DNA from 3 places in the Cytobacillus sp. FSL W8-0315 genome. Region 1 is predicted to be linked to each of the others. Evidence: a T-box and tRNA genes for the amino acid it is inferred to sense, from the RefSeq annotation. Region 1 holds a T-box; the other regions hold tRNA genes.
The links. A T-box is a leader RNA that pairs with one kind of tRNA and senses whether it is charged. The one in region 1 lies ahead of thrS (threonine--tRNA ligase), so its partner is inferred to be a tRNA-Thr.

Region 1 (9,833 bases):
AGATTGTGAGTCTGTTAAAGAAGAAAAGCAGTGAACTGGGTTTCACTTCATGCCCCATGAATAGCGGCGCCGGGCACGATGCAATGGTTTTCGCTGATTACACAAGTACTGGGATGCTGTTTATTCCAAGTAAAAATGGCCTGAGCCATTGTCCGGAAGAATGGTCGGATTCCAGGCATATTGCCGAAGCTGTTCAAATCCTGTTTGAGGCAGCAATAGAGTTAACGGAGGCGGAGTAAGAGATGATTCATAATGGGCTAAAAGAATTAATTGGAGCATATAGTGATGAATTAACGAAGCTGCGAAGAAAATTGCATCGTGAACCAGAGGTGTCATGGGAGGAGTTTAAAACCACCCAATTTATTTGTGAGTACCTTGATAGACTGGGCATTCCCTTTAAAAGAACGGAACCAACAGGTGTTATTGCTGAAATAGCAGGCGGGAAGCCCGGAAAGACGGTAGCTTTAAGGGGAGACATGGATGCGCTGCAGGTGGAGGAATTGAATAAGGATCTGCCTTATGCCTCCCTGGAAAATGGAAAAATGCATGCATGCGGACATGATGCCCATACCGCGATGCTGCTGATTGCCGCCAAGGCATTAAATGAGATAAAAGAAGAATTGCCGGGGAATGTCCGCCTGCTGTTCCAGCCAGCCGAAGAAGTAGCGGAAGGGGCGAAGATGATGGTGGAACAGGGAGCGATGGAAGGTGTGGACAATGTCTTTGGCATCCACATCTGGTCGCAAATGCCGACGCATAAAGTGTCCTGTACACCTGGGCCATCCTTCGCATCAGCTGATATATTCAAGGTGACATTCAAAGGAAAAGGCGGGCACGGGGCGATGCCGCATGACTGCATTGATGCTGCTATAGTGGCCTCATCCTTTGTCATGAATGTCCAGAGTGTTGTGTCCAGAACCATTGATGCCCAGCAGCCTGCCGTACTCACCATTGGAAAAATGATGGTGGGCACAAGGTTTAACATCATCGCTGAAAATGCAGTCATCGAGGGAACAGTCCGCTGCTTCGATCCTGAAACAAGGGATCATATTGAAAAACAGCTTGAGAATTATGCTGAGAAGACGGCATCGATCTATGGTGCTGGTGCAAAAGTGGAATACATTCGGGGTTCCCAAGCGGTAATTAATGAGGAATACAGTGCAAACCTTGTGCAAAAAGTTGCTTCTGAAGCTTTCGGGGAAGATTTTCTATATAATGAAAATCCAACAATGGGGGCGGAGGATTTCAGTTTTTACCTGGACAAAGCACCTGGCAGCTTCGCCCTAGTCGGCAGCGGCAATCCAGAGAAAGACACCGAATGGGCTCATCACCACGGCAAATTCAATATTGACGAAGACGCCTTATCGACAGGCGCAGAGCTATATGCACAATATGCCTGGGCATATTTGAACGTATAGGAGTAAAATCTTAAAGCTAAATCCGCTCCTCTATATGGAGAAGCGGATTTATTTTTGCCTGGTTCCAGTTATTCATATCATTTTTAAAGTCATGAAAAAAGGAAGCAGTTAATAAACTCTGCTTCCCATATACTGGTGACATATATATATCCTGTGATCAAGGGGAATAGGTATGGTGAATTCTACTATTTTTGCAGATGATTTGGCGGAATGAAGTTTAGGGGCAGTGGCCTTAAGATTACTTTAATATCAGTGGGCATTTCAAAATCCTGCTGTGCTTGTTTTAAATAATGATACATAGCTTTCCCGCCTGCGGAATTGGCAGAGTGAACAGTTATGCGATCCGCAAATAACTGTTTTTGAACCATTAAATGAACGAGCATAAGACCATTTCTCGATTTACTTACTAAATCATGGTCTAAAGACAAGTGGTCAATTTCAAAGGTCTGAAGCAAATGGATACACTCATCAATGGTCTCAACTAATACATGACCATCAGGCGCTTTCCGATAATCATCCAGGAATACGCTTATTTTCTCCAATTTTATCCCCCTTTCGAAGGGGTGACTAAGAAAAGTCAAGTTGACCCTAAGGGTTTGATTCACCTTTCATTGTAACATACATATGTAAGTAAAGATACCGAAGAGGGATTAATTGGAAGAAAATTGGCTGCGGTTTTAAAAAAGAGTGTCCGCAGGTATTTGCTTTCAAGGCTGGCAGCAGAGGTTTCCTTCGCCCTTTTCAAGAGCTGATTTTAAACTGTCCAGTACACCTGACCAGGCCATTTGATGCCAGTTTATTGCTTCAATCCAATCTTCATGATTCTTAAATCCTCTATGTTCAACAATCACCTTTGATGAATTTTCATGGATTGCCTGGAAACTTACATGAACAGTTGTTAATTCATCCTCATTATTCATTAAATCCTCAAATTGGTCTGGGCCTTTCCATGTGAACTCAAGCTCATTTTCAGTAATAAGCTTAGTAATTTTACATCCCTTCGTATTCATGCCCGTACTATTTCCGGGAATAAAATAAAGCTCATAAGCTCCGCCTTCCTTAGCTTCTACTTTCGCTTCAGGTGCAAACCATTCAGATACCCTATCAGAGATTGTCCAAGCGAGCCATACCAGATTGAGTGGTGAATTGATTGTTGTCTCATTAATAATGGCTTTCTCAATTGCAGTGGTTTTCAAAATAATCCTCCCCTAAGTGTAAAATTATTACATTTAAATAATAACATTATTTTGAAAATTAAGATATTGTTAACTGGAGAAAATTCGGAGAGATAGATTATTTGTAAAAGAGGAAAGCCCAAAAGGAATAAATTCCTTCTGAGCTTGAAAGATTTATCTGCCGCCGTTTGTTTCATTAATAAACCGCTCAATTACTTCCTCAATGCTCATCACACCGATATTTCCCTCTTTACGTTTTCTCAGTGACAGGGATTGCTGCTCCATTTCTTTATCACCAATCACCAGCATGTAGGGAACTTTCTGTTTTGCGGCTTCCCTGATCTTGAGTCCCATTTTCTCTGTTCTAAAGTCGGCTTCAGCACGGATGCCTGCTTCTTCCAATTGTGATTTCACATAGTCTGCATATTCAGCATGCGAGTCAGAGATTGGAATGATCTTTGCTTGAACGGGTGACAGCCACAGTGGGAAATCGCCTGCAAAATGTTCAATTAGAATAGCCATGAAACGTTCAACTGAACCAAAAATTGCCCTGTGAATCATAATGGGAAGGTGAAGTTTGTTATCTTCACCAACATATGCACAATTAAACTTTTGCGGCATTTGAAAATCCAGCTGGACAGTACCGCATTGCCAGCTTCTGCCGAGCGAATCCAATATATGAAAGTCAATTTTCGGCCCGTAAAACGCCCCATCACCAGGATTAATCTGATAGTTTACTCCTTTGTTTTTCAAAACAGATTCCAAAGCTCCTTCAGCACGTTCCCACATTTCTTGTGATCCCATGTATTCCTCCGGGCGTGTTGAAAGTTCAACTTTATAGTCAAAACCGAAATGGGAGTAGAACTCATCAATTAGGACAAGTATTTTATCAATCTCGGCCTCAATCTGATCAGCCATCACAAATAAATGGGCGTCATCTTGAGTGAACGACCGGACTCTTAACAGTCCATTCAAAGAACCCGAGAGTTCGTGTCTGTGGACTAATCCCAGCTCCGCATAGCGGATAGGCAATTCCCGGTAGCTTCTCCGTTTGCTATTGAAAACCAATATCGCACCCGGGCAGTTCATGGGCTTTATCGCATAATTTTGCTCATCCACATTTGAGAAATACATATTTTCATGATAATGATTCCAATGGCCGGATTGTTCCCAAAGTTCCTGTTTCATCATAATCGGTGTCTTAATTTCCTGATAGCCTGCCCGCTGGTGTTTTCGTCTCCAATAACTTTCAAGTTCATTTCGCATCACCATTCCATTTGGCAGGAAAAAAGGCATTCCTGGGGCTTCCTCCATGGATGTGAAAAGCTCCAGCTCTTGACCTAACTTTCTATGATTTATTTTTTCTGCTTCCATTTCAATTCCTCCTGATTTTTAGTTATAAAAAAAAGACCACACTCCTCCCAAACATAGGGACGAGTGTGGTCGTGGTGCCACCCTAATTCCATAAAGCAATCGAAAGACTGTTTTATGCTCAAAAAGATAACGGATTCCCCGATTATGGATACTCTGATATAGATCATTTCCCCATAATAGCTCCAAGGCGGTAAATCATTCCCTTTTCTTCAGGGCTTGCAGCCGGTGACCCTGATCTCTGGAAAGAAAATAAAGAATGATTCATGTCCTTATCAACGCTAATTATATAGTTTTAATTAAAATAAAAAGCCGCACTCATCCCAGCAAAAGGGACGAGTGCGGCCGTGGTTCCACCCTAATTCCATAAAGCATGCCGAAAGACTGCTTTATGCTCAAAAAGATAACGGATTCCCCGATTATGGATACTCTGATATAGATCATTTCCCCATAATAGCTCCAAGGCGGTAAATCATTCCCTTTTCTTCAGGGCTTGCAGCCGGTGACCCTGATCTCTGGAAAGAAAATAAAGAATGATTCATGTCCTTATCAACGCTAATTATATAGTTTTAATTAAAATAAAAAGCCGCACTCATCCCAGCAAAAGGGACGAGTGCGGCCGTGGTTCCACCCTAATTCCATAAAGCATGCCGAAAGACTGCTTTATGCTCAAAAAGATAACGGATTCCCCGATTATGGATACTCTGGTATAGATCAATTCCCCATAATAGCTCCAAGGCGGTAAATCATTCCCTTTTCTTCAGGGCTTGCAGCCAAATGGCCCTGATCTCTGGAAAGAAAACAAAGAAAGATTCGTATCCTTATCATAGCTCATATTTATATTTTTACTGATTTTATTACACATTTTGGAAAAGGTCAAGAGGGTTAATAAAACTTTTAAATCCTAATGAAACAACCCCGATTCCTTTGATTTTTTCATTAGCGCTTTTGTTTTTCTGCTTAATGGCTCTTTCAGGAAGGTTCCAATTAATAGTGCAATGAAACCGAATAGCGTCAGGACCAGAAGGTCTCTGTAAACTCTTTCCCAAACAATGCCTCCAACAGCTTCTCTCATTAAATCAATGGCATAAGAGAAGGGCAGGAAGGGGTGGATGGTTTGGAAAAATTCAGGAAGCAAGGCGGTCGGATAGGTTCCGCCAGCACCTGCAATCTGAAGCACCAGCAAGACAATCGCCATGGCTTTTCCTACATCGCCAAATACAGATACTAATGTATAAACAATTAATATAAACACTAAACTGCTTATCAGTCCAAACAGGATAAACCATACTGGTTCAGCTGCATCCACTCCGAGAATTAAGATATTCCCTATTGTCACTACGAGGGTCTGTGCAAATCCAATGCTTAGGAAGGTCAGCAGTTTGCCGAAATAGATTTGTTTTCCCGTAAATTCTTCATGATGATGAACATCTGTAGCCAAAAGGGAAATTAATAGAAGGGCACCTACCCATATCGCAAGTACGGTATAAAAGGGAGTCATTCCTGTTCCGTAATTTTGGATTGGGAATAGGCTGTTTTTATTAAGCTGAACAGGTTCCTCGAAGAAACCCTTCTCTGCTTCGGGATCATTTTGCAGCAGCTCAATGATCTCGTTGATGTCTGTCTCGCCCTTGATGTCCCGAATCCGATCGGCTAATTGATTAATCTTTTCGCTTATATATGGAAACTCTCCGATAATGTGCTTAAGCGTTTTTTCTCCTTCACCTAAGTTCCCCTCTGTATTCGCAAGGATTTTTTCGATCTCAGGCATGGCGGATTGTATTTCAGTCAGGATATTCCGGGCATTACTCAATGTTTCCTTGGCGCTGGCCACTTCCTGTTTGATGGCTGGCCGGATGTTTTCATTATATTCTTTAACGAATGCGTCGATCCTGCCTGCGGTTACAGCTGAATTTTCCTGAAGCCGGGTGATTAAATCATCTGCTTCCTTCTGCTTGTCTGAAAGAAAGGCATTGATCTTTTGTCCGTTTTCCTGGATAGTCTGCAGTTCCTGTTTTAATAAGGCTATTTGTTCCAGAGCCTGATTGATTTGTTCCTGATTTTGGCTTGTGCCTTGTTCCTTATTGGATTCCTGCAGCTGCTTTAGCGCTGTTTCGATAGTCTCGATATTCTGAAGCGAACCTGCTATCTGCTCATTGATTTGATTGCCTATTTCCTTTCCCTGGTTCAGGTTCAAATCAGAGGATTGAACCGAGGAGATAAAATCGTTCACCTTTACCGCCATATTCTGGACCTTCTCCAGATTCTCCTGAATCTGGGGCTCCATTGCATTCAGGCGATTCTCAGCCTCATTTATAAATTTCATCGTTTCATTAATGGTCTGCAGACCGTTTCCTGTTGCGCGTTTGGCATCAGGAACGAGTGCTTGTGCCTTATCAATCATTTTTTGGGCATTTTCTGCATCTGACAGGGAGCTGCTTAATAAGGAATGGATTTCAGGAAGCTTTTCCTCCATTTGAAAAACATACTCTTCGAACCGCTTTATATCCGGAAGGTCTTTTTCAATCTCCAGACCCAATTCATTAAACTTCTCAAAAATAGTGCCGTTAACGGTTGAGATGAAATTGCTTGTAACCGTATCGACTATCCCGCCTGCACCTTTTTCTGTGATTTTAGGTGCAATGGCATTGATTTTTTCATTCACATAATACTCGATTTTCGCTTTTTCGGGCTGGTTTTCAATGACGGTTCCCAGCTTCTGGGAGAAATTATCCGGAATCACAATGACAGCAAAATAGTCGCCGTATTCCACCTTATCCATCGCGTCTTTACGGTTATCAAAGTGCCAGTCCATATCATCGTTCTTCTTTAATTCCTTGACGATGTCATCTCCAATATGTATGTCCTTATCACGAACCACTGCTCCGGCATCTTCATTCACGATTCCTACTGGAAGCTGATCCGTTTGACTATAGGGATCCCAAGAAGCCTCGATGTTAAACCAGGCATATAAAGAAGGCAGTAACGTCAAGCCTCCGATTAATACTGCCGCAACCCAATTAGTAAAAATACTTCTAATATCCATTTTGTAAATTTTCCACATGCTGTTCAGTCCAATCTGCTTGTCTTCCTATAGATTTTGTGAATAATCGGTTAAATATATTCAGAATCTCAGTGCACAACAATTCTACCCCTATAAAAAAAATGTGTAAAACCAAAAAGGCGTGAGTAATTACTTTTGGGTCTAAAGGAGGAGAAGACATTATGGATTGATTTGGTAAACTGTTCTGGATGAGAAGAATAAAAAGCTGGGAGAGGGTAAAATGGATTGGAATATCAGAAAAGCTGCACTTAAGGATGTTGATGCAATTACTGGATTAAGAATAGAGCTCCTAAAGGCGGTAGGAGACGTTATTGAAGGAAACAGAGCAATAGTATTTGATGCAAACAGGAGATATTTTCAAGAAAAGCTGTCTAAGGGCGGTTATTCTGCTTGGGTAGCTGATGTTAGGGGGACAGTTGTTGCCATAAGCGGCTTAGTGTTTTTTGAAAGACCACCGCATGGGGAAAATATAAGCGGATTAGAAGCATATATAATGAATATGTATACTAAACCGGAATATAGAGGATATGGGCTAGGTCGTTCACTTTTAAACGAATGTATTAATAATTGCAGGAGTTTGGGGGTAGGACGTATTTGGCTGCATTCTTCACAGGATGGCTATCATCTTTATAAGAAAATGGGTTTTATTGATAAGGATTCTGAGATGGAGTTACTATTATGAAATCAGCTGCCAGTGCAGGCGGCTTTTTTTATATGCAAAGAAAATTCAGAATCCTCAATTAAAGGTATTTCTTTTTTGTGTTAAAATGGAAATTAAAGGATGTCCGTGTTTTGTGTTAGATTGGAACAACTTTGTGAGGGGATTCAAAGTGAACGCTGAAGAGAAAAGAAGAAAAGTCCAGCGAAAATATCGGGAAAAAATGAGCAGCATAAATGAATCCCAGGAATATAAGGGTGGAATCTTTTTTATTTTCATTTTAATCATTTTCATTTTTTTATTTAATTCTGGCTCGCTGTTCATGGAAAGAGATGTAAGAATTATAGAAGTGAAATATGTTGATGATGGGCTGTAAAGCGGAAGAAAAAGAAATTACTGCTTCTTTTGCCTTTCCTCTAAATAAACCCATGAGTAGTAGCTCATCCAAAAACGAAGGGAACTATTGATACGAGATAAAATTTATAATCTGGAACCACAATAATGGAGGTTATAAATATCAAAAGGGCTGGAATAAACAGAATAAAGTATTTTCTCCAGTGCATATCCATCCCCCCCTTGGTGCTTGTCAAATAGATTTATATGCATAGGAGAATAAATATGATTAACATATATAAACAAGCCATTAACGGCTTTTTGGTAAATGATTTAACAGCATTTGATAGTGAAGAGAATGATCATCAGCTTATTTACCATTTGAAAAAAGGCCCTGTCCAGATACTGGGTGAATTCAGTTCACAGAAATATGAGAGCGGGTGTGCATATGTGATTTATGCTGAAGAAGAGGTTATTTCTGTTGATAAGGAATTGGTAAAAATAAAATAAGCTACATGCGGGAATCCAAGGAATTAGATGGGGCACCCTTTGCTTTAGGAGTTAAACACAGTGCCTGTCCACGAATTTGGCATAATTGAAGATATAAATAATAGTAGAATTGGAAATGCGTATGAACCGGTAAAATATGATTGTATTTCTGTTGATGATGAAATAATTGATACTATATATGAGAGATTACTTATTGTAAAAACCTATTTTCATTCACTTGACCGCCCAGAGTTTGGATTGGCATTTAGCGGCATCACGATCATTCCGCCAGAATCATTATCATTATTCTATGATGTGGTTATTTCATTGAACTTGTATGAAAACTCCCTTGAACTTTATGAACTAGCACAAAAGATTAAAGAGGCATATGAAGGCAGAAAATATATGATTCATTATGGAATATGATATATTGAGCCCCTTCCTCTATTCATGTATGAAAATATCAAGTCTTTATTGACAAACATTTCAAAAAATATATATTAAAAATCCTGCCAATTTTACATTGGCCTAAGGGGACTGTGAAAAGTTCATTCTTCTTTGAAAAGGATGGGTAACTATGAATAAAGAGCAATTGATGGAAAGTGCACGCAGTATGAGGGAAAGAGCTTATGCTCCGTATTCCAAATTTCCGGTTGGAGCCGCTTTATTACTGAAAGACGGCACTGTCATTAATGGAGTGAATGTGGAGAATGTATCGTTTGGTGCGACGAACTGTGCCGAGAGAACAGCTATTTTCACTGCAATTGCGAATGGTTACAAAAAAGGTGATTTCCAGGCTATAGCTGTAGCAGGAGATACGGCAGATTTTCTTCCGCCTTGCAGCATCTGCAGACAAGTTTTAGCCGAATTCTGTTTGCCGGAAATGCCGGTTTATTTAACAAATGAGAAAAAAGAAATATTAGAATTGACATTAAAGGATTTATTGCCGTATGCATTTACGGATTTAGAGATGTAGCATAAATGGAGGGCGAGTTTTGAGAGATATGTCAAAGCTTGCCTTCTTTATTTTTTAGTAAAGTTGTTAGTCTTCATCTGCGATAACCACTCTGTTTCTTCCCTCCTCTTTGCCTTATATAACGCTTGGTCAGATCTGTTCATTGAATCTGAAAAGCTATTGGCTTCAGTGGGAAAGCTGCCCATTTCCCATCCAAATAGTAAAGGGTCTTCCGAATTGTTGCTTACAATTTTCAGTGGCTTGGTTGAAATCATAGTCCGGCTAAAAAAGAACGTTGCTGCTGTAAATTAAGTGTGACAATAGGACTGCTAATGGTTCTCACACCTAGAATGTGTGAGAACCATTCTTA
Region 2 (9,833 bases), 1.4 Mb from region 1:
CAAAAGCGAAAAAGTCATCTTTCCATGAACATCAGATCGTCTCTCAGGTGCTGTTTCCATATATGTAAGAACGTCATTCATCCAGCCCATATTCCACTTGTAATGAAAACCCAGCCCTCCATAATGGACTGGTGCAGTCACTTGCGGCCAATCTGTTGAATCCTCTGCCATCATAAGAAAGGAAGAATCATATTGCGAAACAACTATATTTAAGTTTTGCAGAAAACGGGTGCCGAATGGATTTTCTGTCTTTCCATCCCGGTTAGGCCAATAGATAATATTAGCCACCGCATCAACCCGGAAGCCATCAATATGATATTTTTCCATCCAAAAAACAGCGTTGGAAATAAGAAAGCTTTGAATTTCATTTTTGCTGAGGTCAAAATTAGCAGTCCCCCATACTCGGTTCTCTCTGTCGCCTTCTGTTTCATACTCATACAAATACGATCCATCAAACTGGTAAAGGCCGTGGGCATCTTTGCAGAAGTGTCCCGGTACCCAGTCCAGAATGACCCCAACACCCTGCTGATGGCACTGATCAACAAAATACATAAAATCATGCGGGTTGCCGTAACGGCTTGTAACAGAGTAATAACCTGTTCCCTGATAGCCCCAGGAAGCGTCGAGCGGATGCTCAATTAGAGGAAGCAATTCTATATGCGTAAACCCATGCTCCACCACATAAGGAATGAGTTCATCTGCAAGCTCCCTGTATGTAAACAGACTTCCAGACTCTTTTTGCTTCCACGAACCCAGATGAACTTCATAAATGACTGCAGGCTCCGTATAAATAGGCTTCATTTCTTTTTTTTGCATCCATTTGCTGTCATTCCACTGATATCCGTCAAGCGAATATACTATAGATGCTGTATTGGGCCTTACTTCTGAAAAAAAGCTATAAGGATCAGCCTTTAATACCACATCCCCTTTCTTTGTTTCAATTTCATACTTATACAAGGCACCTTCCATGTTTCCATCCAGCTGAATAAACCAGACACCTTCATTATTCACTCTATGTAAGGTATAGCCTTCTCCATTCCAATCATTAAAATCACCGACTAATCTGATAATTTCAGCGTTCGGTGCCCATACGCAAAAACGGGTAATCACTTCTCCGCCATTTGAAACTACATGTGCACCAAATAACTGGTGACTCTCATAATATGTCCCTTCATGGAACAAATGCAGCTGGTAATCGGTTGGAACCAAAGTATCCACTACCATCCTTCTCCCCACCCAGTGTCGTTTCTTTTGACTTTCCTGTTATATTCGTGAGACGTGAGAAAAATCCTTGTAAAAGTTTTTTTAATTTTATGACAACAACATTCAAATCCCGTTAAAAACCGATAGCATTCTGCCCAATTTAACAGTCTTCGACATAATCTCCGGTAAACTTAGACAAAATAAAACAAAGTATGCAAGCAAAAAATGAAAGGAGAATAATATTTTGAGCAATAAAGAAGAGGAATTTTTATTAAACGAGGCATCAAAAGATGAAATAAGAATTCCGATATTTGAAGCACCGGATGGAAAGATTATGGCCACAGGGGATATGTTTAGAGGTCCCTATACGGGAATATCTTCTGAAATCGATTTGAATAATCCAGGCAATAAATTAAGCAAGGAAGAAGAGAGGTTTGATTAAAAAACAGAGAAGCAACTAACCGAGGGCAGGCTGGAACAGAAAAGACAACAAAAAAGCTGCCAACAAATTGTTGACAGCTTTTTTGTATGACCCCTACGGGATTCGAACCCGTGTTACCGCCGTGAAAGGGCGGTGTCTTAACCGCTTGACCAAGGGGCCAATATGGCGGAGAAGGAGGGATTTGAACCCTCGCGCCGGTTACCCGACCTACACCCTTAGCAGGGGCGCCTCTTCAGCCACTTGAGTACTTCCCCATATATGGCTCCGCAGGTAGGATTCGAACCTACGACCGTTCGGTTAACAGCCGAATGCTCTACCACTGAGCTACTGCGGAACAATAATATAAAATGGTGGGCCTAAATGGACTCGAACCATCGACCTCACGCTTATCAGGCGTGCGCTCTAACCAGCTGAGCTATAGGCCCATTTTGGAGCGGGTGAAGGGAATCGAACCCTCATCATCAGCTTGGAAGGCTGAGGTTTTACCACTAAACTACACCCGCATAAGGTTCTAAAATGGTGGCTCAGGACGGAATCGAACCGCCGACACAAGGATTTTCAGTCCTTTGCTCTACCGACTGAGCTACTGAGCCATATATTATTTATTTTTTGTAAAAATGGCGGTCCGGACGGGACTCGAACCCGCGACCTCCTGCGTGACAGGCAGGCATTCTAACCAACTGAACTACCGGACCAGATTGCGGGGGCAGGATTTGAACCTGCGACCTTCGGGTTATGAGCCCGACGAGCTACCGGACTGCTCCACCCCGCGATAATATTATTAAATATATGGAGGAGGAAAGGGGATTCGAACCCCTGCGCGGTTTGACCCGCCTGTCGGTTTTCAAGACCGATCCCTTCAGCCGGACTTGGGTATTCCTCCGTAGAAATGAAAGTGGTGGACCTTGTAGGACTCGAACCTACGACCGGACGGTTATGAGCCGTCTGCTCTAACCAGCTGAGCTAAAGGTCCAGCATCGATGAATTAAATGGTAGCGGCGGAGGGGATCGAACCCCCGACCTCACGGGTATGAACCGTACGCTCTAGCCAGCTGAGCTACACCGCCGAAGTGTTAAAATATTTATGGTGGAGCCTAGCGGGATCGAACCGCTGACCTCCTGCGTGCAAAGCAGGCGCTCTCCCAGCTGAGCTAAGGCCCCAATAATAAATGGTCGGGAAGACAGGATTCGAACCTGCGACCCCTTGGTCCCAAACCAAGTGCTCTACCAAGCTGAGCTACTCCCCGTATATAATGGCGCGCCCGAGAGGAGTCGAACCCCTAACCTTTTGATCCGTAGTCAAACGCTCTATCCAATTGAGCTACGGGCGCAATGTTAAATTCTACTGGTGCCGAGGACCGGAATCGAACCGGTACGGTAGTCACCTACCGCAGGATTTTAAGTCCTGTGCGTCTGCCAGTTCCGCCACCCCGGCAATAAATGGAGCGGAAGACGGGATTCGAACCCGCGACCCCCACCTTGGCAAGGTGATGTTCTACCACTGAACTACTTCCGCATAAAGAATGGTGCGGGTGAAGGGAGTCGAACCCCCACGCCTTGCGGCGCCAGATCCTAAGTCTGGTGCGTCTGCCAATTCCGCCACACCCGCAATATGAAATTAAAATGGTGAGCCATGAAGGACTCGAACCTTCGACCCTCTGATTAAAAGTCAGATGCTCTACCGACTGAGCTAATGGCTCATAATTTTATGAGACTACCTAAAGCCTGTTATGTGCAGTCAGATGTTCCAAAGCTAAACGCTTTGTCACAGATTGCTATTCGGATGTAGAAATTCACTGATGCTGCAATCTGCTCTACCGACTGAGCTAATGGCTCGTTGAAATGGTGCCGGCGAGAGGACTTGAACCCCCAACCTACTGATTACAAGTCAGTTGCTCTACCAATTGAGCTACACCGGCAGCTTGTACATTTAAATTAATGGTGGAGGATGACGGGATCGAACCGCCGACCCTCTGCTTGTAAGGCAGATGCTCTCCCAGCTGAGCTAATCCTCCATTATTAACGCCCGGCAGCGTCCTACTCTCACAAGGGGACAGCCCCTAACTACCATCGGCGCTGAGAAGCTTAACTTCCGTGTTCGGTATGGGAACGGGTGTGACCTTCTCGCTATCGCCACCAGACTATTTTCCAAAGACAAGTTTTATTATACCGTCTTTTTAGGATTTTTCAAGAGAAAATTTCATATTTTTCATTCTCTCAAAACTAGATAATGCATGAAGAAGCATTTGCCGAGTATTCACCAATGACTTGGTTAAGTCCTCGATCGATTAGTATCAGTCAGCTCCACATGTCGCCACGCTTCCACCTCTGACCTATCAACCTGATCATCTTTCAGGGATCTTACTAGCTTGACGCTATGGGAAATCTCATCTCGAGGGGGGCTTCATGCTTAGATGCTTTCAGCACTTATCCCTTCCGCACATAGCTACCCAGCGATGCCTTTGGCAAGACAACTGGTACACCAGCGGTGCGTCCATCCCGGTCCTCTCGTACTAAGGACAGCTCCTCTCAAATTTCCTGCGCCCACGACGGATAGGGACCGAACTGTCTCACGACGTTCTGAACCCAGCTCGCGTACCGCTTTAATGGGCGAACAGCCCAACCCTTGGGACCGACTACAGCCCCAGGATGCGATGAGCCGACATCGAGGTGCCAAACCTCCCCGTCGATGTGGACTCTTGGGGGAGATAAGCCTGTTATCCCCGGGGTAGCTTTTATCCGTTGAGCGATGGCCCTTCCATGCGGAACCACCGGATCACTAAGCCCGACTTTCGTCCCTGCTCGACTTGTAGGTCTCGCAGTCAAGCTCCCTTGTGCCTTTACACTCTGCGAATGATTTCCAACCATTCTGAGGGAACCTTTGGGCGCCTCCGTTACTTTTTAGGAGGCGACCGCCCCAGTCAAACTGCCCACCTGACACTGTCTCCCGCCCCGATAAGGGGCGCGGGTTAGAATTTCAATACAGCCAGGGTAGTATCCCACCGACGCCTCCACCGAAGCTGGCGCTCCGGCTTCTCAGGCTCCTACCTATCCTGTACAAGCTGTACCAAAATTCAATATCAGGCTACAGTAAAGCTCCACGGGGTCTTTCCGTCCTGTCGCGGGTAACCTGCATCTTCACAGGTACTATAATTTCACCGAGTCTCTCGTTGAGACAGTGCCCAGATCGTTACGCCTTTCGTGCGGGTCGGAACTTACCCGACAAGGAATTTCGCTACCTTAGGACCGTTATAGTTACGGCCGCCGTTTACTGGGGCTTCGATTCAAAGCTTCGCTTGCGCTAACCTCTCCTCTTAACCTTCCAGCACCGGGCAGGCGTCAGCCCCTATACTTCGCCTTGCGGCTTCGCAGAGACCTGTGTTTTTGCTAAACAGTCGCCTGGGCCTATTCACTGCGGCTCATCAGGGCTATTCACCCTAATGAGCACCCCTTCTCCCGAAGTTACGGGGTCATTTTGCCGAGTTCCTTAACGAGAGTTCTCTCGCTCACCTTAGGATTCTCTCCTCGCCTACCTGTGTCGGTTTGCGGTACGGGCACCTTTTCCCTCGCTAGAGGCTTTTCTTGGCAGTGTGGAATCAGGAACTTCGGTACTAAATTTCCCTCGCCGTCACAGCTCAGCCTATGTGGTAACGGGATTTGCCTCGTTACCGGCCTAACTGCTTGGACACGCTAATCCAGCAGCGTGCTTACCCTATCCTCCTGCGTCCCCCCATTGCTCAAACGGTAAAGAGGTGGTACAGGAATATCAACCTGTTGTCCATCGCCTACGCTTTTCAGCCTCGGCTTAGGTCCCGACTAACCCTGAGCGGACGAGCCTTCCTCAGGAAACCTTAGGCATTCGGTGGATGGGATTCTCACCCATCTTTCGCTACTCATACCGGCATTCTCACTTCTAAGCGCTCCACGGGTCCTTGCGATCCCGCTTCAACGCCCTTAGAACGCTCTCCTACCACTGACATCGTAAGATGTCAATCCACAGCTTCGGTGATACGTTTAGCCCCGGTACATTTTCGGCGCGGAGTCACTCGACCAGTGAGCTATTACGCACTCTTTAAATGGTGGCTGCTTCTAAGCCAACATCCTGGTTGTCTAAGCAACTCCACATCCTTTTCCACTTAACGTATACTTTGGGACCTTAGCTGGTGGTCTGGGCTGTTTCCCTCTTGACTACGGATCTTATCACTCGCAGTCTGACTCCCATGGATAAGTCTTTGGCATTCGGAGTTTGTCTGAATTCGGTAACCCGATGGGGGCCCCTAGTCCAAACAGTGCTCTACCTCCAAGACTCTTACTACATGAGGCTAGCCCTAAAGCTATTTCGGAGAGAACCAGCTATCTCCAAGTTCGATTGGAATTTCTCCGCTACCCACACCTCATCCCCGCACTTTTCAACGTGCGTGGGTTCGGGCCTCCATCCAGTGTTACCTGGACTTCACCCTGGACATGGGTAGATCACCTGGTTTCGGGTCTACGACCACATACTCATTCGCCCTATTCAGACTCGCTTTCGCTGCGGCTCCGTCTCATCAACTTAACCTCGCATGTAATCGTAACTCGCCGGTTCATTCTACAAAAGGCACGCTATCACCCATTAACGGGCTCTAACTACTTGTAGGCACACGGTTTCAGGATCTCTTTCACTCCCCTTCCGGGGTGCTTTTCACCTTTCCCTCACGGTACTGGTTCACTATCGGTCACTAGGGAGTATTTAGCCTTGGGAGATGGTCCTCCCTGCTTCCGACGGGATTTCTCGTGTCCCGCCGTACTCAGGATCCACTCTGGAGGGAACGAAGTTTCAACTACAGGGCTTTTACCTTCTCTGGCCGGCCTTTCCAGACCTGTTCATTTACCTCGTTCCTTTGTAACTCCGTGTAGAGTGTCCTACAACCCCAAGAGGCAAGCCTCTTGGTTTGGGCTAATCCCGTTTCGCTCGCCGCTACTCAGGGAATCGCGTTTGCTTTCTCTTCCTCCGGGTACTTAGATGTTTCAGTTCCCCGGGTCTGCCTTCTATACCCTATGTATTCAGGTAAAGATCCTATCCCATTACGGATAGGGGGTTTCCCCATTCGGAAATCTCCGGATCAAAGCTTACTTACAGCTCCCCGAAGCATATCGGTGTTAGTACCGTCCTTCATCGGCTCCTAGTGCCAAGGCATTCACCGTGCGCCCTTTCTAACTTAACCTACTTCGGCCGCTGATCGACTGCGGATCTCTGCGTCAGCTCTCTCGCTCCGCTCCTCACGTACTGAAGTACGCTCCGGTGCTCACTCGGTCGCTTCCTTGATCTCCTTGCCGCTCATCGTCCTCATGGTTTGTGCTCTTACTTATTTTCAAAATAAGAGAAAAAAACTAAGATGGCGATCACTCGGTTATTGCTTCTTCATTAACATTATCTAGTTTTCAAAGAACGAATCTTTCATTGAGAGATTGAACTCTCAAAACTGAACGAACAAAACGCGTCACGTTTCATGTAAATATCCTTAGAAAGGAGGTGATCCAGCCGCACCTTCCGATACGGCTACCTTGTTACGACTTCACCCCAATCATCTGTCCCACCTTAGGCGGCTGGCTCCAAAAGGTTACCCCACCGACTTCGGGTGTTACAAACTCTCGTGGTGTGACGGGCGGTGTGTACAAGGCCCGGGAACGTATTCACCGCGGCATGCTGATCCGCGATTACTAGCGATTCCGGCTTCATGCAGGCGAGTTGCAGCCTGCAATCCGAACTGAGAATGGTTTTATGGGATTCGCTTAACCTCGCGGTCTCGCAGCCCTTTGTACCATCCATTGTAGCACGTGTGTAGCCCAGGTCATAAGGGGCATGATGATTTGACGTCATCCCCACCTTCCTCCGGTTTGTCACCGGCAGTCACCTTAGAGTGCCCAACTGAATGCTGGCAACTAAGATCAAGGGTTGCGCTCGTTGCGGGACTTAACCCAACATCTCACGACACGAGCTGACGACAACCATGCACCACCTGTCATCCTGTCCCCCGAAGGGGAACGCCCTATCTCTAGGGTTGTCAGGAGATGTCAAGACCTGGTAAGGTTCTTCGCGTTGCTTCGAATTAAACCACATGCTCCACCGCTTGTGCGGGCCCCCGTCAATTCCTTTGAGTTTCAGCCTTGCGGCCGTACTCCCCAGGCGGAGTGCTTAATGCGTTTGCTGCAGCACTAAAGGGCGGAAACCCTCTAACACTTAGCACTCATCGTTTACGGCGTGGACTACCAGGGTATCTAATCCTGTTTGCTCCCCACGCTTTCGCGCCTCAGCGTCAGTTACAGACCAAAGAGTCGCCTTCGCCACTGGTGTTCCTCCACATCTCTACGCATTTCACCGCTACACGTGGAATTCCACTCTTCTCTTCTGCACTCAAGTTCCCCAGTTTCCAATGACCCTCCCCGGTTGAGCCGGGGGCTTTCACATCAGACTTAAGGAACCGCCTGCGCGCGCTTTACGCCCAATAATTCCGGACAACGCTTGCCACCTACGTATTACCGCGGCTGCTGGCACGTAGTTAGCCGTGGCTTTCTGGTTAGGTACCGTCAAGGTACCGGCAGTTACTCCGGTACTTGTTCTTCCCTAACAACAGAGTTTTACGATCCGAAAACCTTCATCACTCACGCGGCGTTGCTCCGTCAGACTTTCGTCCATTGCGGAAGATTCCCTACTGCTGCCTCCCGTAGGAGTCTGGGCCGTGTCTCAGTCCCAGTGTGGCCGATCACCCTCTCAGGTCGGCTACGCATCGTTGCCTTGGTGAGCCGTTACCTCACCAACTAGCTAATGCGCCGCGGGCCCATCTGTAAGTGATAGCCGAAACCATCTTTCAGCTTTCCCTCATGTGAGGGAAAGAATTATCCGGTATTAGCCCCGGTTTCCCGGAGTTATCCCAGTCTTACAGGCAGGTTGCCCACGTGTTACTCACCCGTCCGCCGCTGACTTCAGGGAGCAAGCTCCCATCTGTCCGCTCGACTTGCATGTATTAGGCACGCCGCCAGCGTTCGTCCTGAGCCAGGATCAAACTCTCCATATAAGAGTTGATTAAGCTCATAAGTTGTCTTTTCAAAAAAGACTAAAGAATTAACGTTGACGTTTTTGTTCGTTCAGTTTTCAAAGATCAATTTCTCTTTGCTATATTTTACCTCGTCGCCCGGAAGCGACTTTATCAATATAACATGTTATCCATCAACAAGTCAACAGCTTTTTAAAATGTTTTTTCGCAGTTTAACTTGCCTTGTTGAGGACAAGAATTAATATACCACGACTTATTAAATGTTTGCAATATAATTTTTAAAAATGTTTATCTTTATATTTTCAGTGCATATTAATTATATATCTCTTCTCTATCGATTGCCTTTTTGGGATCAAATTAAAAGACGGTACCTTTACGAAACTGATTTTATTTTAATTGTTCTGCAGCCAGATCTTATAAAGTGTGCATTTTCTTAACATCAGATTTATACGCATTTCACCTGATCTTTTGAAAATTCATTATATCAGTAACATAATTCTCGAAACCTCCATCTCAAATACCCACAAACTTATCCACTGCAAAACACTTATTAATACAGTTGTCAACAAAGTTACTCACAGCATGTGGATAATCTTGTTCACTTTTCCACACTTTTATAAGCTTCTTATAACAATAATTAAATTAATACATATTTTACTGATTAGCCGTCAAAAGGATGAGAAATCAAGTTTTAACAAAATATCAATACAAAGAAATAGTAATAGTTTTGGTTATTTTTCATAAAATCTATTAACTCTACTCTATACGGAAGGTGTGAATGACACTGGAAACCGCAGCACTATATCTATCAGTAATCATGGCCATATTTTTATTTGCTTATGCCTATGCAGAGGGCATTAAAATTGCAAATTCAGATGAAGAGGTTTATGGTGGCACCTTCATCTTTTCAGTTACAGCCGCATTTATTTTTTCTGCTCTGACCTATGTATTCAAATAAAAAAATCTCCCCATTCCCAGGGAGATTTTTCTCTTATATAACTATAGATAGATTATCTACTTATCCGGAAATCGTTGTTTTTTTCTTCAATTCTTTCATCCGAATCCTTCTCTCATCTAATAAGAAGATAGTTATTCCTCCAATTACCACTGTTCCACCAAGAACTTGTGTCCATATAATCGACTCATGAAGCAAA
Region 3 (9,833 bases), 450 kb from region 1:
TTCGGCCCAGGAACCAGCCAGAAAAAAGGTCGCCGCTTTAACATTCTCTTCTTTGAGAATATCCAGTATGGGTTCTGCTTTTACATCCCCCCATCCAATATTAAAGGTGAGGGCTAAATCCTTTTCCCCTTTGTATATCGCTTTAGGCCCGTCTTTGGCTGAAAAAGCAGGCAAATGGACAATGCTCTGCATATAGAGGAACCAAGCTGTGAAAAATGCTGCAATGACAACCAGCGAAACTTGTTTTAAAGACTTACCATTCAATACATAAAAAAAGTTCATAACAATTCACCTCGTCCGATACCTTCCTAATCCATACCTATGCTGAACTTGTCTCTTCCATGTATAAAAAATTCACTCATAATAAATCCTAAATGGAAAAATACTACAGAAAACAAATTGAATAATACAATGGAGGCAATCAAAATGATTGGAATGCTATTAAACCAAAAAGAGCTGAAAGAAATCGAGTACCTCATTAAGCGGGAAATGGACGAAATATTATTCGATTTAAAAGATGACAGGATCGACCATATTGTCAAAAGAGCTATGGAAGAACGATATAAAATCTTATTTTCTTTATTTCAGCGTATGGCAACGCCAGCAGACTGCCTTAAATACATGCGTTCAAGACAGCATCGGGAAAATAAGGGATAATAGATATTTCTTTTCTTATTAAAAAAATATAAAAAGCTGTTGACTTGTTATTGGTATCTTGGTATATTAATAAACGTCGCTGATGACGGAAAGCACCAATAAAAAACAACTTAAAAAAAGTTGTTGACGTCGATGCTGACACGTGATATATTAAGAAAGTCGCTTCTGAGCGGCGGATTGATCTTTGAAAACTGAACGAACAAAAACGTCAACGTTAATTCTTTAGTCTTTTTTGAAAAGACAATTTATGAGCTTAATCAACTCTTATATGGAGAGTTTGATCCTGGCTCAGGACGAACGCTGGCGGCGTGCCTAATACATGCAAGTCGAGCGGACAGATGGGAGCTTGCTCCCTGAAGTCAGCGGCGGACGGGTGAGTAACACGTGGGCAACCTGCCTGTAAGACTGGGATAACTCCGGGAAACCGGGGCTAATACCGGATAATTCTTTCCCTCACATGAGGGAAAGCTGAAAGATGGTTTCGGCTATCACTTACAGATGGGCCCGCGGCGCATTAGCTAGTTGGTGAGGTAACGGCTCACCAAGGCAACGATGCGTAGCCGACCTGAGAGGGTGATCGGCCACACTGGGACTGAGACACGGCCCAGACTCCTACGGGAGGCAGCAGTAGGGAATCTTCCGCAATGGACGAAAGTCTGACGGAGCAACGCCGCGTGAGTGATGAAGGTTTTCGGATCGTAAAACTCTGTTGTTAGGGAAGAACAAGTACCGGAGTAACTGCCGGTACCTTGACGGTACCTAACCAGAAAGCCACGGCTAACTACGTGCCAGCAGCCGCGGTAATACGTAGGTGGCAAGCGTTGTCCGGAATTATTGGGCGTAAAGCGCGCGCAGGCGGTTCCTTAAGTCTGATGTGAAAGCCCCCGGCTCAACCGGGGAGGGTCATTGGAAACTGGGGAACTTGAGTGCAGAAGAGAAGAGTGGAATTCCACGTGTAGCGGTGAAATGCGTAGAGATGTGGAGGAACACCAGTGGCGAAGGCGACTCTTTGGTCTGTAACTGACGCTGAGGCGCGAAAGCGTGGGGAGCAAACAGGATTAGATACCCTGGTAGTCCACGCCGTAAACGATGAGTGCTAAGTGTTAGAGGGTTTCCGCCCTTTAGTGCTGCAGCAAACGCATTAAGCACTCCGCCTGGGGAGTACGGCCGCAAGGCTGAAACTCAAAGGAATTGACGGGGGCCCGCACAAGCGGTGGAGCATGTGGTTTAATTCGAAGCAACGCGAAGAACCTTACCAGGTCTTGACATCTCCTGACAACCCTAGAGATAGGGCGTTCCCCTTCGGGGGACAGGATGACAGGTGGTGCATGGTTGTCGTCAGCTCGTGTCGTGAGATGTTGGGTTAAGTCCCGCAACGAGCGCAACCCTTGATCTTAGTTGCCAGCATTCAGTTGGGCACTCTAAGGTGACTGCCGGTGACAAACCGGAGGAAGGTGGGGATGACGTCAAATCATCATGCCCCTTATGACCTGGGCTACACACGTGCTACAATGGATGGTACAAAGGGCTGCGAGACCGCGAGGTTAAGCGAATCCCATAAAACCATTCTCAGTTCGGATTGCAGGCTGCAACTCGCCTGCATGAAGCCGGAATCGCTAGTAATCGCGGATCAGCATGCCGCGGTGAATACGTTCCCGGGCCTTGTACACACCGCCCGTCACACCACGAGAGTTTGTAACACCCGAAGTCGGTGGGGTAACCTTTTGGAGCCAGCCGCCTAAGGTGGGACAGATGATTGGGGTGAAGTCGTAACAAGGTAGCCGTATCGGAAGGTGCGGCTGGATCACCTCCTTTCTAAGGATATTTACATGAAACGTGACGTGTTTTGTTCGTTCAGTTTTGAGAGTTCAATCTCTCAATGAAAGATTCGTTCTTTGAAAACTAGATAATGTTAATGAAGAAGCAATAACCGAGTAATCGCCATCTTAGTTTTTTTCTCTTATTTTTGTTTTAAAACGAAGTAAGAGCACAAACCATGAGGACGATGAGCGGCAAGGAGATCAAGGAAGCGACCGAGTGAGCACCGGAGCGTACTTCAGTACGTGAGGAGCGGAGCGAGAGAGCTGACGCAGAGATCCGCAGTCGATCAGCGGCCGAAGTAGGTTAAGTTAGAAAGGGCGCACGGTGAATGCCTTGGCACTAGGAGCCGATGAAGGACGGTACTAACACCGATATGCTTCGGGGAGCTGTAAGTAAGCTTTGATCCGGAGATTTCCGAATGGGGAAACCCCCTATCCGTAATGGGATAGGATCTTTACCTGAATACATAGGGTATAGAAGGCAGACCCGGGGAACTGAAACATCTAAGTACCCGGAGGAAGAGAAAGCAAACGCGATTCCCTGAGTAGCGGCGAGCGAAACGGGATTAGCCCAAACCAAGAGGCTTGCCTCTTGGGGTTGTAGGACACTCTACACGGAGTTACAAAGGAACGAGGTAAATGAACAGGTCTGGAAAGGCCGGCCAGAGAAGGTAAAAGCCCTGTAGTTGAAACTTCGTTCCCTCCAGAGTGGATCCTGAGTACGGCGGGACACGAGAAATCCCGTCGGAAGCAGGGAGGACCATCTCCCAAGGCTAAATACTCCCTAGTGACCGATAGTGAACCAGTACCGTGAGGGAAAGGTGAAAAGCACCCCGGAAGGGGAGTGAAAGAGATCCTGAAACCGTGTGCCTACAAGTAGTTAGAGCCCGTTAATGGGTGATAGCGTGCCTTTTGTAGAATGAACCGGCGAGTTACGATTACATGCGAGGTTAAGTTGATGAGACGGAGCCGCAGCGAAAGCGAGTCTGAATAGGGCGAATGAGTATGTGGTCGTAGACCCGAAACCAGGTGATCTACCCATGTCCAGGGTGAAGTCCAGGTAACACTGGATGGAGGCCCGAACCCACGCACGTTGAAAAGTGCGGGGATGAGGTGTGGGTAGCGGAGAAATTCCAATCGAACTTGGAGATAGCTGGTTCTCTCCGAAATAGCTTTAGGGCTAGCCTCATGTAGTAAGAGTCTTGGAGGTAGAGCACTGTTTGGACTAGGGGCCCCCATCGGGTTACCGAATTCAGACAAACTCCGAATGCCAAAGACTTATCCATGGGAGTCAGACTGCGAGTGATAAGATCCGTAGTCAAGAGGGAAACAGCCCAGACCACCAGCTAAGGTCCCAAAGTATACGTTAAGTGGAAAAGGATGTGGAGTTGCTTAGACAACCAGGATGTTGGCTTAGAAGCAGCCACCATTTAAAGAGTGCGTAATAGCTCACTGGTCGAGTGACTCCGCGCCGAAAATGTACCGGGGCTAAACGTATCACCGAAGCTGTGGATTGACATCTTACGATGTCAGTGGTAGGAGAGCGTTCTAAGGGCGTTGAAGCCAGACCGCAAGGACTGGTGGAGCGCTTAGAAGTGAGAATGCCGGTATGAGTAGCGAAAGATGGGTGAGAATCCCATCCACCGAATGCCTAAGGTTTCCTGAGGAAGGCTCGTCCGCTCAGGGTTAGTCGGGACCTAAGCCGAGGCTGAAAAGCGTAGGCGATGGACAACAGGTTGATATTCCTGTACCACCTCTTTACCGTTTGAGCAATGGGGGGACGCAGGAGGATAGGGTAAGCACGCTGCTGGATTAGCGTGTCCAAGCAGTTAGGCCGGTAACGAGGCAAATCCCGTTACCACACAGGCTGAGCTGTGACGGCGAGGGAAATTTAGTACCGAAGTTCCTGATTCCACACTGCCAAGAAAAGCCTCTAGCGAGGGAAAAGGTGCCCGTACCGCAAACCGACACAGGTAGGCGAGGAGAGAATCCTAAGGTGAGCGAGAGAACTCTCGTTAAGGAACTCGGCAAAATGACCCCGTAACTTCGGGAGAAGGGGTGCTCATTAGGGTGAATAGCCCTGATGAGCCGCAGTGAATAGGCCCAGGCGACTGTTTAGCAAAAACACAGGTCTCTGCGAAGCCGCAAGGCGAAGTATAGGGGCTGACGCCTGCCCGGTGCTGGAAGGTTAAGAGGAGAGGTTAGCGCAAGCGAAGCTTTGAATCGAAGCCCCAGTAAACGGCGGCCGTAACTATAACGGTCCTAAGGTAGCGAAATTCCTTGTCGGGTAAGTTCCGACCCGCACGAAAGGCGTAACGATCTGGGCACTGTCTCAACGAGAGACTCGGTGAAATTATAGTACCTGTGAAGATGCAGGTTACCCGCGACAGGACGGAAAGACCCCGTGGAGCTTTACTGTAGCCTGATATTGAATTTTGGTACAGCTTGTACAGGATAGGTAGGAGCCTGAGAAGCCGGAGCGCCAGCTTCGGTGGAGGCGTCGGTGGGATACTACCCTGGCTGTATTGAAATTCTAACCCGCGCCCCTTATCGGGGCGGGAGACAGTGTCAGGTGGGCAGTTTGACTGGGGCGGTCGCCTCCTAAAAAGTAACGGAGGCGCCCAAAGGTTCCCTCAGAATGGTTGGAAATCATTCGCAGAGTGTAAAGGCACAAGGGAGCTTGACTGCGAGACCTACAAGTCGAGCAGGGACGAAAGTCGGGCTTAGTGATCCGGTGGTTCCGCATGGAAGGGCCATCGCTCAACGGATAAAAGCTACCCCGGGGATAACAGGCTTATCTCCCCCAAGAGTCCACATCGACGGGGAGGTTTGGCACCTCGATGTCGGCTCATCGCATCCTGGGGCTGTAGTCGGTCCCAAGGGTTGGGCTGTTCGCCCATTAAAGCGGTACGCGAGCTGGGTTCAGAACGTCGTGAGACAGTTCGGTCCCTATCCGTCGTGGGCGCAGGAAATTTGAGAGGAGCTGTCCTTAGTACGAGAGGACCGGGATGGACGCACCGCTGGTGTACCAGTTGTCTTGCCAAAGGCATCGCTGGGTAGCTATGTGCGGAAGGGATAAGTGCTGAAAGCATCTAAGCATGAAGCCCCCCTCGAGATGAGATTTCCCATAGCGTCAAGCTAGTAAGATCCCTGAAAGATGATCAGGTTGATAGGTCAGAGGTGGAAGCGTGGCGACATGTGGAGCTGACTGATACTAATCGATCGAGGACTTAACCAAAACGAAAAGCGGAGGCGACTGTTCAACTTTGAGAGACGTTGGAGAGCCGGCCATTCAAATCCTGGTTTTGGGATTTGGAGGGACGGATCGAAACGGCCGAGAGGTTAGGAGCCGAAGCTAGACAAGTCATTGGTGAATACTCGGCAAATGCTTCTTCATACATTATCTAGTTTTGAGGGAACGAAAAAATGAAATTTCCTCTTGAAAAAAACATTAAAAGAAAGTATAATCATACTTGTCTTTTGAAAATAGTCTGGTGGCGATGGCGAGAAGGTCACACCCGTTCCCATACCGAACACGGAAGTTAAGCTTCTCAGCGCCGATGGTAGTTAGGGGCTGTCCCCTTGTGAGAGTAGGACGCTGCCGGGCTGTTTACAAATACCACTTTTCCGCAGTAGCTCAGTGGTAGAGCATTCGGCTGTTAACCGAACGGTCGCAGGTTCGAATCCTGCCTGCGGAGCCATTTCCATAAAGCCCTTTTGGGAATTATGAGCTGTTGCTTCCATAGCTCAGCAGGTAGAGCACTTCCATGGTAAGGAAGAGGTCACCGGTTCGAGCCCGGTTGGAAGCTCTTTTAATGTAGACAACTAGAGTACTAGGCCCCTTGGTCAAGCGGTTAAGACACCGCCCTTTCACGGCGGTAACACGGGTTCGAATCCCGTAGGGGTCACCATAATGGAGGATTAGCTCAGCTGGGAGAGCATCTGCCTTACAAGCAGAGGGTCGGCGGTTCGATCCCGTCATCCTCCACCATATTTGCCGGTGTAGCTCAATTGGTAGAGCAACTGACTTGTAATCAGTAGGTTGGGGGTTCAAGTCCTCTCGCCGGCACCATCTTTTTTTTATAGATGGAGGGGTAGCGAAGTGGCTAAACGCGGCGGACTGTAAATCCGCTCCTTCGGGTTCGGCAGTTCGAATCTGCCCCCCTCCACCATTTATTTTTAATAAAAACACAAAAAACTGGACAAGCTATGAATGTCCTTTTTATTTTGTAATTATTGGGCTATAGCCAAGCGGTAAGGCACCGGACTTTGACTCCGTCACTCGCAGGTTCGAATCCTGCTAGCCCAGCCATTTTTGAGCCATTAGCTCAGTCGGTAGAGGATTTTAAAAGATTGCAGCATCGAAGCGTTACATCCTGAATGGCAAGCTTTTAAAATCTGCGACAAAGACCGCAGGGCTTTGAAGCACATCTGCAAATGAAGTTTAGGCATCAGAATTATATTTCGAGCCATTAGCTCAGTCGGTAGAGCATCTGACTTTTAATCAGAGGGTCGAAGGTTCGAGTCCTTCATGGCTCACTTTATAGAAAAACACAGACCTTGGGAATCGAGTCCTGAAGGTCTTACTTGTGAATATAAATATGTTTGCGGAAGTAGTTCAGTGGTAGAACATCACCTTGCCAAGGTGGGGGTCGCGGGTTCGAATCCCGTCTTCCGCTCCAAATAAATGGGGCCTTAGCTCAGCTGGGAGAGCGCCTGCTTTGCACGCAGGAGGTCAGCGGTTCGATCCCGCTAGGCTCCACCATCATACATAATACGACATTCCTTAAACCAGCATGGTTTAGGGATTTTTTATTTTATTTCACAAAACAATAAGTGGCAAAACTTAGAAAGTTACTATGGTATTTTTAGAAGCTTCTTTTTCCGGCAGCCGCATATATATACACGATTTTGTCGAGTTGAGTCATGTGTTTGAAAGCGGTTAAAATATGAGTATGAAGGGAAAGGGAGGACTTTACTATGAAAAGACAGAAATTATCGATAATTGGAATGCCAATGGATCTTGGCCAGATGAGACGCGGTGTGGACATGGGGCCAAGTGCGATCCGATATGCCGGTGTGAATGAGCGATTAAAGTGTTTATTCGAAGAAATCCATGACCAGGGCGATATTGCCATCGGCCGTCCGGAAGTTCAAATCGATCCAAAATCAAATCTTAGAAACTTGGACCTTATTGCTGAAAAAACAGAAAAACTGGGCGAAGAAGTTGATAAAGCAATAGAAAGTGGTTCTTTTCCATTAGTACTGGGCGGGGATCACAGCATCGCAATTGGAACATTGGCCGGTGTTTCGAAGCACTACAAAAATCTTGGGGTAATCTGGTATGATGCCCACGGGGATTTAAATACAGCTGAAACATCACCTTCAGGGAACATACATGGCATGCCTCTTGCGGTAAGCCTGGGAATTGGCCACCCGCTTTTAACCAATGTAGGGGGATATGCTCCAAAGGTTAAGCCAGAGAATATTGTCATTATTGGGGCAAGATCTTTGGATGAAGGAGAGCGGGAGCTTATTAAGGAAAAAGGCATTAAAGTATACACCATGCACGAAATTGACCGGCTTGGGATGACAAAGGTTATGGAGGAGTCTATTACATATTTAAAAGAAAGAAATACAGATGGTGTTCATCTGTCTCTGGATTTAGATGGGCTGGATCCGCATGATGCCCCTGGTGTTGGAACTCCGGTTATTGGAGGCATCAGCTACCGTGAAAGCCACTTGGCCATGGAGATGCTTGCAGAATCGCAGATCATTACATCGGCTGAGTTTGTAGAGGTTAACCCAATCCTGGATGACAAAAACAAAACAGCTACTGTGGCGGTCGCGCTTATGGGTTCACTATTTGGCGAGAAGCTTCTATAAATAATTGAATTAAAAATGAGCAGAACGTAAACAAGTTCTGCTCATTTTTTTGCTGTGAGTGTATAATATTTATTTAGAAGCTGATCGAGTTTTGTGCTCGTATCAACTACCGAGTGGTCTGTAAAAGAAGCGGAAGCTGTTAACTGGATCATTCTTGACCGGCATTCCTCAATATCTCTCAATAATTCCTTAACACACACCGTAATCAACCCTTTTCGATTAATTTAGTACTTTTATACCCTAAAAGGAAAAAAATAAACCAGAATAAGTAAAAATTTGCTAATATAGAAATTGAATGTTTTTTAATTAAAATGAAACCTTTTCCGCTATCGATTCGTATTATCGATTAGCCGCACTGGAGCGGAGGTAAAAAAATGGAGACAATCGTAAAGAAGAGGATAAAGCAAGTATTAAAAGGCGACCAGGATGCTTATGCTGAAGTTGTTGAAATATACAAAGATAAAGTTTTTCAGATTTGCTACAGAATGCTGGGAAACAGGCATGAGGCAGAGGATATCGCTCAGGAGGCTTTCTTAAGAGCCTATATAAACATTGCCAGCTTTAATATTGACTTGAAATTTTCCACGTGGCTCTATCGGATTGCCACTAACCTTTGTATAGACAGAATCAGAAAAAAGAAGCCTGATTATTATCTGGATGCAGAGGTCGCAGGAACGGATGGACTGAACATGTATTCTCAAATTGCTTCAGATGCGAGGCTGCCGGAGGAAGATGTAGAAAGTCTGGAACTGCAGGAAACAATCCAAAGGGAAATATCGAAGCTTCCGGAAAAATACCGTTCGGTTATTGTTCTAAAATATATTGAAGAATTATCGCTGAACGAGATCAGTGAAACGCTCGATCTTCCTCTGGGAACGGTTAAAACCAGGATTCACCGGGGCAGGGAAGCACTTAGGAATCAATTAAGATACGTTTAAAAAAGAGGGTGAGAACTTTGAAATGTCCAGCAGAAATGGTTGTTTATATGCATGAGTACCTAGATGAAGAGATCTCAGCCGAACATGAGAAGGAATTAAGGGCCCATCTGCAGAACTGTGAGGAATGCCAAATTCATTTCCATGAATTAAAGAAGACGATCGCTTTAGTCCAAAGCACTTCACATATACAGGCACCTGAAAATTTCACGGCAAACGTTATGGCGAAATTGCCCAAAGAAAAGCGGAAAGTCGGGGTCCAGCGCTGGTTCAGGCATCATCCGCTTTTAACTGCTGCATCCCTCTTTCTTGTTCTGATGATGGGAAGCGTCGTATCATCCTGGGACCAGGATCACCAACTATCAGTTTCCAAACAGCCAAACCTTGTGGTGGAGAACGATAAGGTGATTGTACCAGAAGGCGAAGTGGTAAAAGGCGATGTAGTAGTTAAGAACGGAGACTTGGAAATCCAGGGCGAAATAGACGGAAATGTTACGGTCATCAATGGCCAGCAATATATGGCTTCAGCCGGTAA

Region 2: it has a tRNA-Thr gene. The T-box ahead of thrS (threonine--tRNA ligase) is inferred to sense a tRNA for this amino acid. The anticodon was not compared.
Region 3: it has a tRNA-Thr gene. The T-box ahead of thrS (threonine--tRNA ligase) is inferred to sense a tRNA for this amino acid. The anticodon was not compared.

Annotation. Positions count from the first base shown of each region.
Region 1 covers NZ_JBBOOC010000001.1:95,714-105,546, reverse strand. The annotation lists gene MKY20_RS00630 (Zn-dependent hydrolase) at 1-239, shown strand, start outside; gene MKY20_RS00625 (M20 family metallopeptidase) at 243-1,418, shown strand; gene MKY20_RS00620 (cyclic-phosphate processing receiver domain-containing protein) at 1,604-1,960, opposite strand; gene MKY20_RS00615 (SRPBCC family protein) at 2,126-2,614, opposite strand; gene thrS (threonine--tRNA ligase) at 2,768-3,967, opposite strand; T-box leader at 4,020-4,252, opposite strand; T-box leader at 4,293-4,526, opposite strand; T-box leader at 4,567-4,801, opposite strand; gene MKY20_RS00605 (YhgE/Pip domain-containing protein) at 4,869-7,028, opposite strand; gene MKY20_RS00600 (GNAT family N-acetyltransferase) at 7,249-7,710, shown strand; gene MKY20_RS00595 (hypothetical protein) at 7,859-8,062, shown strand; gene MKY20_RS00590 (hypothetical protein) at 8,305-8,529, shown strand; gene MKY20_RS00585 (short-chain dehydrogenase) at 8,590-8,934, shown strand; gene MKY20_RS00580 (cytidine deaminase) at 9,086-9,484, shown strand; gene MKY20_RS00575 (ArsR/SmtB family transcription factor) at 9,831-9,833, opposite strand, start outside.
Region 2 covers NZ_JBBOOC010000001.1:1,532,707-1,542,539, reverse strand. The annotation lists gene glgB (1,4-alpha-glucan branching enzyme) at 1-1,224, opposite strand, end outside; gene MKY20_RS07940 (hypothetical protein) at 1,448-1,645, shown strand; tRNA gene MKY20_RS07935 (tRNA-Glu) at 1,733-1,804, opposite strand; tRNA gene MKY20_RS07930 (tRNA-Ser) at 1,809-1,899, opposite strand; tRNA gene MKY20_RS07925 (tRNA-Asn) at 1,905-1,979, opposite strand; tRNA gene MKY20_RS07920 (tRNA-Ile) at 1,994-2,070, opposite strand; tRNA gene MKY20_RS07915 (tRNA-Gly) at 2,075-2,148, opposite strand; tRNA gene MKY20_RS07910 (tRNA-Phe) at 2,163-2,238, opposite strand; tRNA gene MKY20_RS07905 (tRNA-Asp) at 2,264-2,340, opposite strand; tRNA gene MKY20_RS07900 (tRNA-Met) at 2,344-2,417, opposite strand; tRNA gene MKY20_RS07895 (tRNA-Ser) at 2,436-2,528, opposite strand; tRNA gene MKY20_RS07890 (tRNA-Ile) at 2,542-2,618, opposite strand; tRNA gene MKY20_RS07885 (tRNA-Met) at 2,636-2,712, opposite strand; tRNA gene MKY20_RS07880 (tRNA-Ala) at 2,731-2,806, opposite strand; tRNA gene MKY20_RS07875 (tRNA-Pro) at 2,816-2,892, opposite strand; tRNA gene MKY20_RS07870 (tRNA-Arg) at 2,900-2,976, opposite strand; tRNA gene MKY20_RS07865 (tRNA-Leu) at 2,992-3,080, opposite strand; tRNA gene MKY20_RS07860 (tRNA-Gly) at 3,087-3,161, opposite strand; tRNA gene MKY20_RS07855 (tRNA-Leu) at 3,170-3,254, opposite strand; tRNA gene MKY20_RS07850 (tRNA-Lys) at 3,270-3,345, opposite strand; tRNA gene MKY20_RS07845 (tRNA-Thr) at 3,489-3,564, opposite strand; tRNA gene MKY20_RS07840 (tRNA-Val) at 3,585-3,660, opposite strand; rRNA gene rrf (5S ribosomal RNA) at 3,670-3,786, opposite strand; rRNA gene MKY20_RS07830 (23S ribosomal RNA) at 3,914-6,849, opposite strand; rRNA gene MKY20_RS07825 (16S ribosomal RNA) at 7,151-8,700, opposite strand; gene MKY20_RS07820 (hypothetical protein) at 9,458-9,637, shown strand; gene MKY20_RS07815 (DMT family transporter) at 9,698-9,833, opposite strand, start outside.
Region 3 covers NZ_JBBOOC010000001.1:543,551-553,383, reverse strand. The annotation lists gene pdaB (polysaccharide deacetylase family sporulation protein PdaB) at 1-282, opposite strand, end outside; gene MKY20_RS03025 (hypothetical protein) at 427-657, shown strand; rRNA gene MKY20_RS03020 (16S ribosomal RNA) at 923-2,472, shown strand; rRNA gene MKY20_RS03015 (23S ribosomal RNA) at 2,780-5,715, shown strand; rRNA gene rrf (5S ribosomal RNA) at 5,968-6,084, shown strand; tRNA gene MKY20_RS03005 (tRNA-Asn) at 6,104-6,178, shown strand; tRNA gene MKY20_RS03000 (tRNA-Thr) at 6,214-6,286, shown strand; tRNA gene MKY20_RS02995 (tRNA-Glu) at 6,314-6,388, shown strand; tRNA gene MKY20_RS02990 (tRNA-Val) at 6,393-6,468, shown strand; tRNA gene MKY20_RS02985 (tRNA-Thr) at 6,474-6,549, shown strand; tRNA gene MKY20_RS02980 (tRNA-Tyr) at 6,566-6,649, shown strand; tRNA gene MKY20_RS02975 (tRNA-Gln) at 6,715-6,789, shown strand; tRNA gene MKY20_RS02970 (tRNA-Lys) at 6,944-7,016, shown strand; tRNA gene MKY20_RS02965 (tRNA-Gly) at 7,085-7,159, shown strand; tRNA gene MKY20_RS02960 (tRNA-Ala) at 7,167-7,242, shown strand; gene rocF (arginase) at 7,458-8,363, shown strand; gene MKY20_RS02950 (aspartyl-phosphate phosphatase Spo0E family protein) at 8,405-8,563, opposite strand; gene sigW (RNA polymerase sigma factor SigW) at 8,738-9,301, shown strand; gene MKY20_RS02940 (anti-sigma factor family protein) at 9,319-9,833, shown strand, end outside.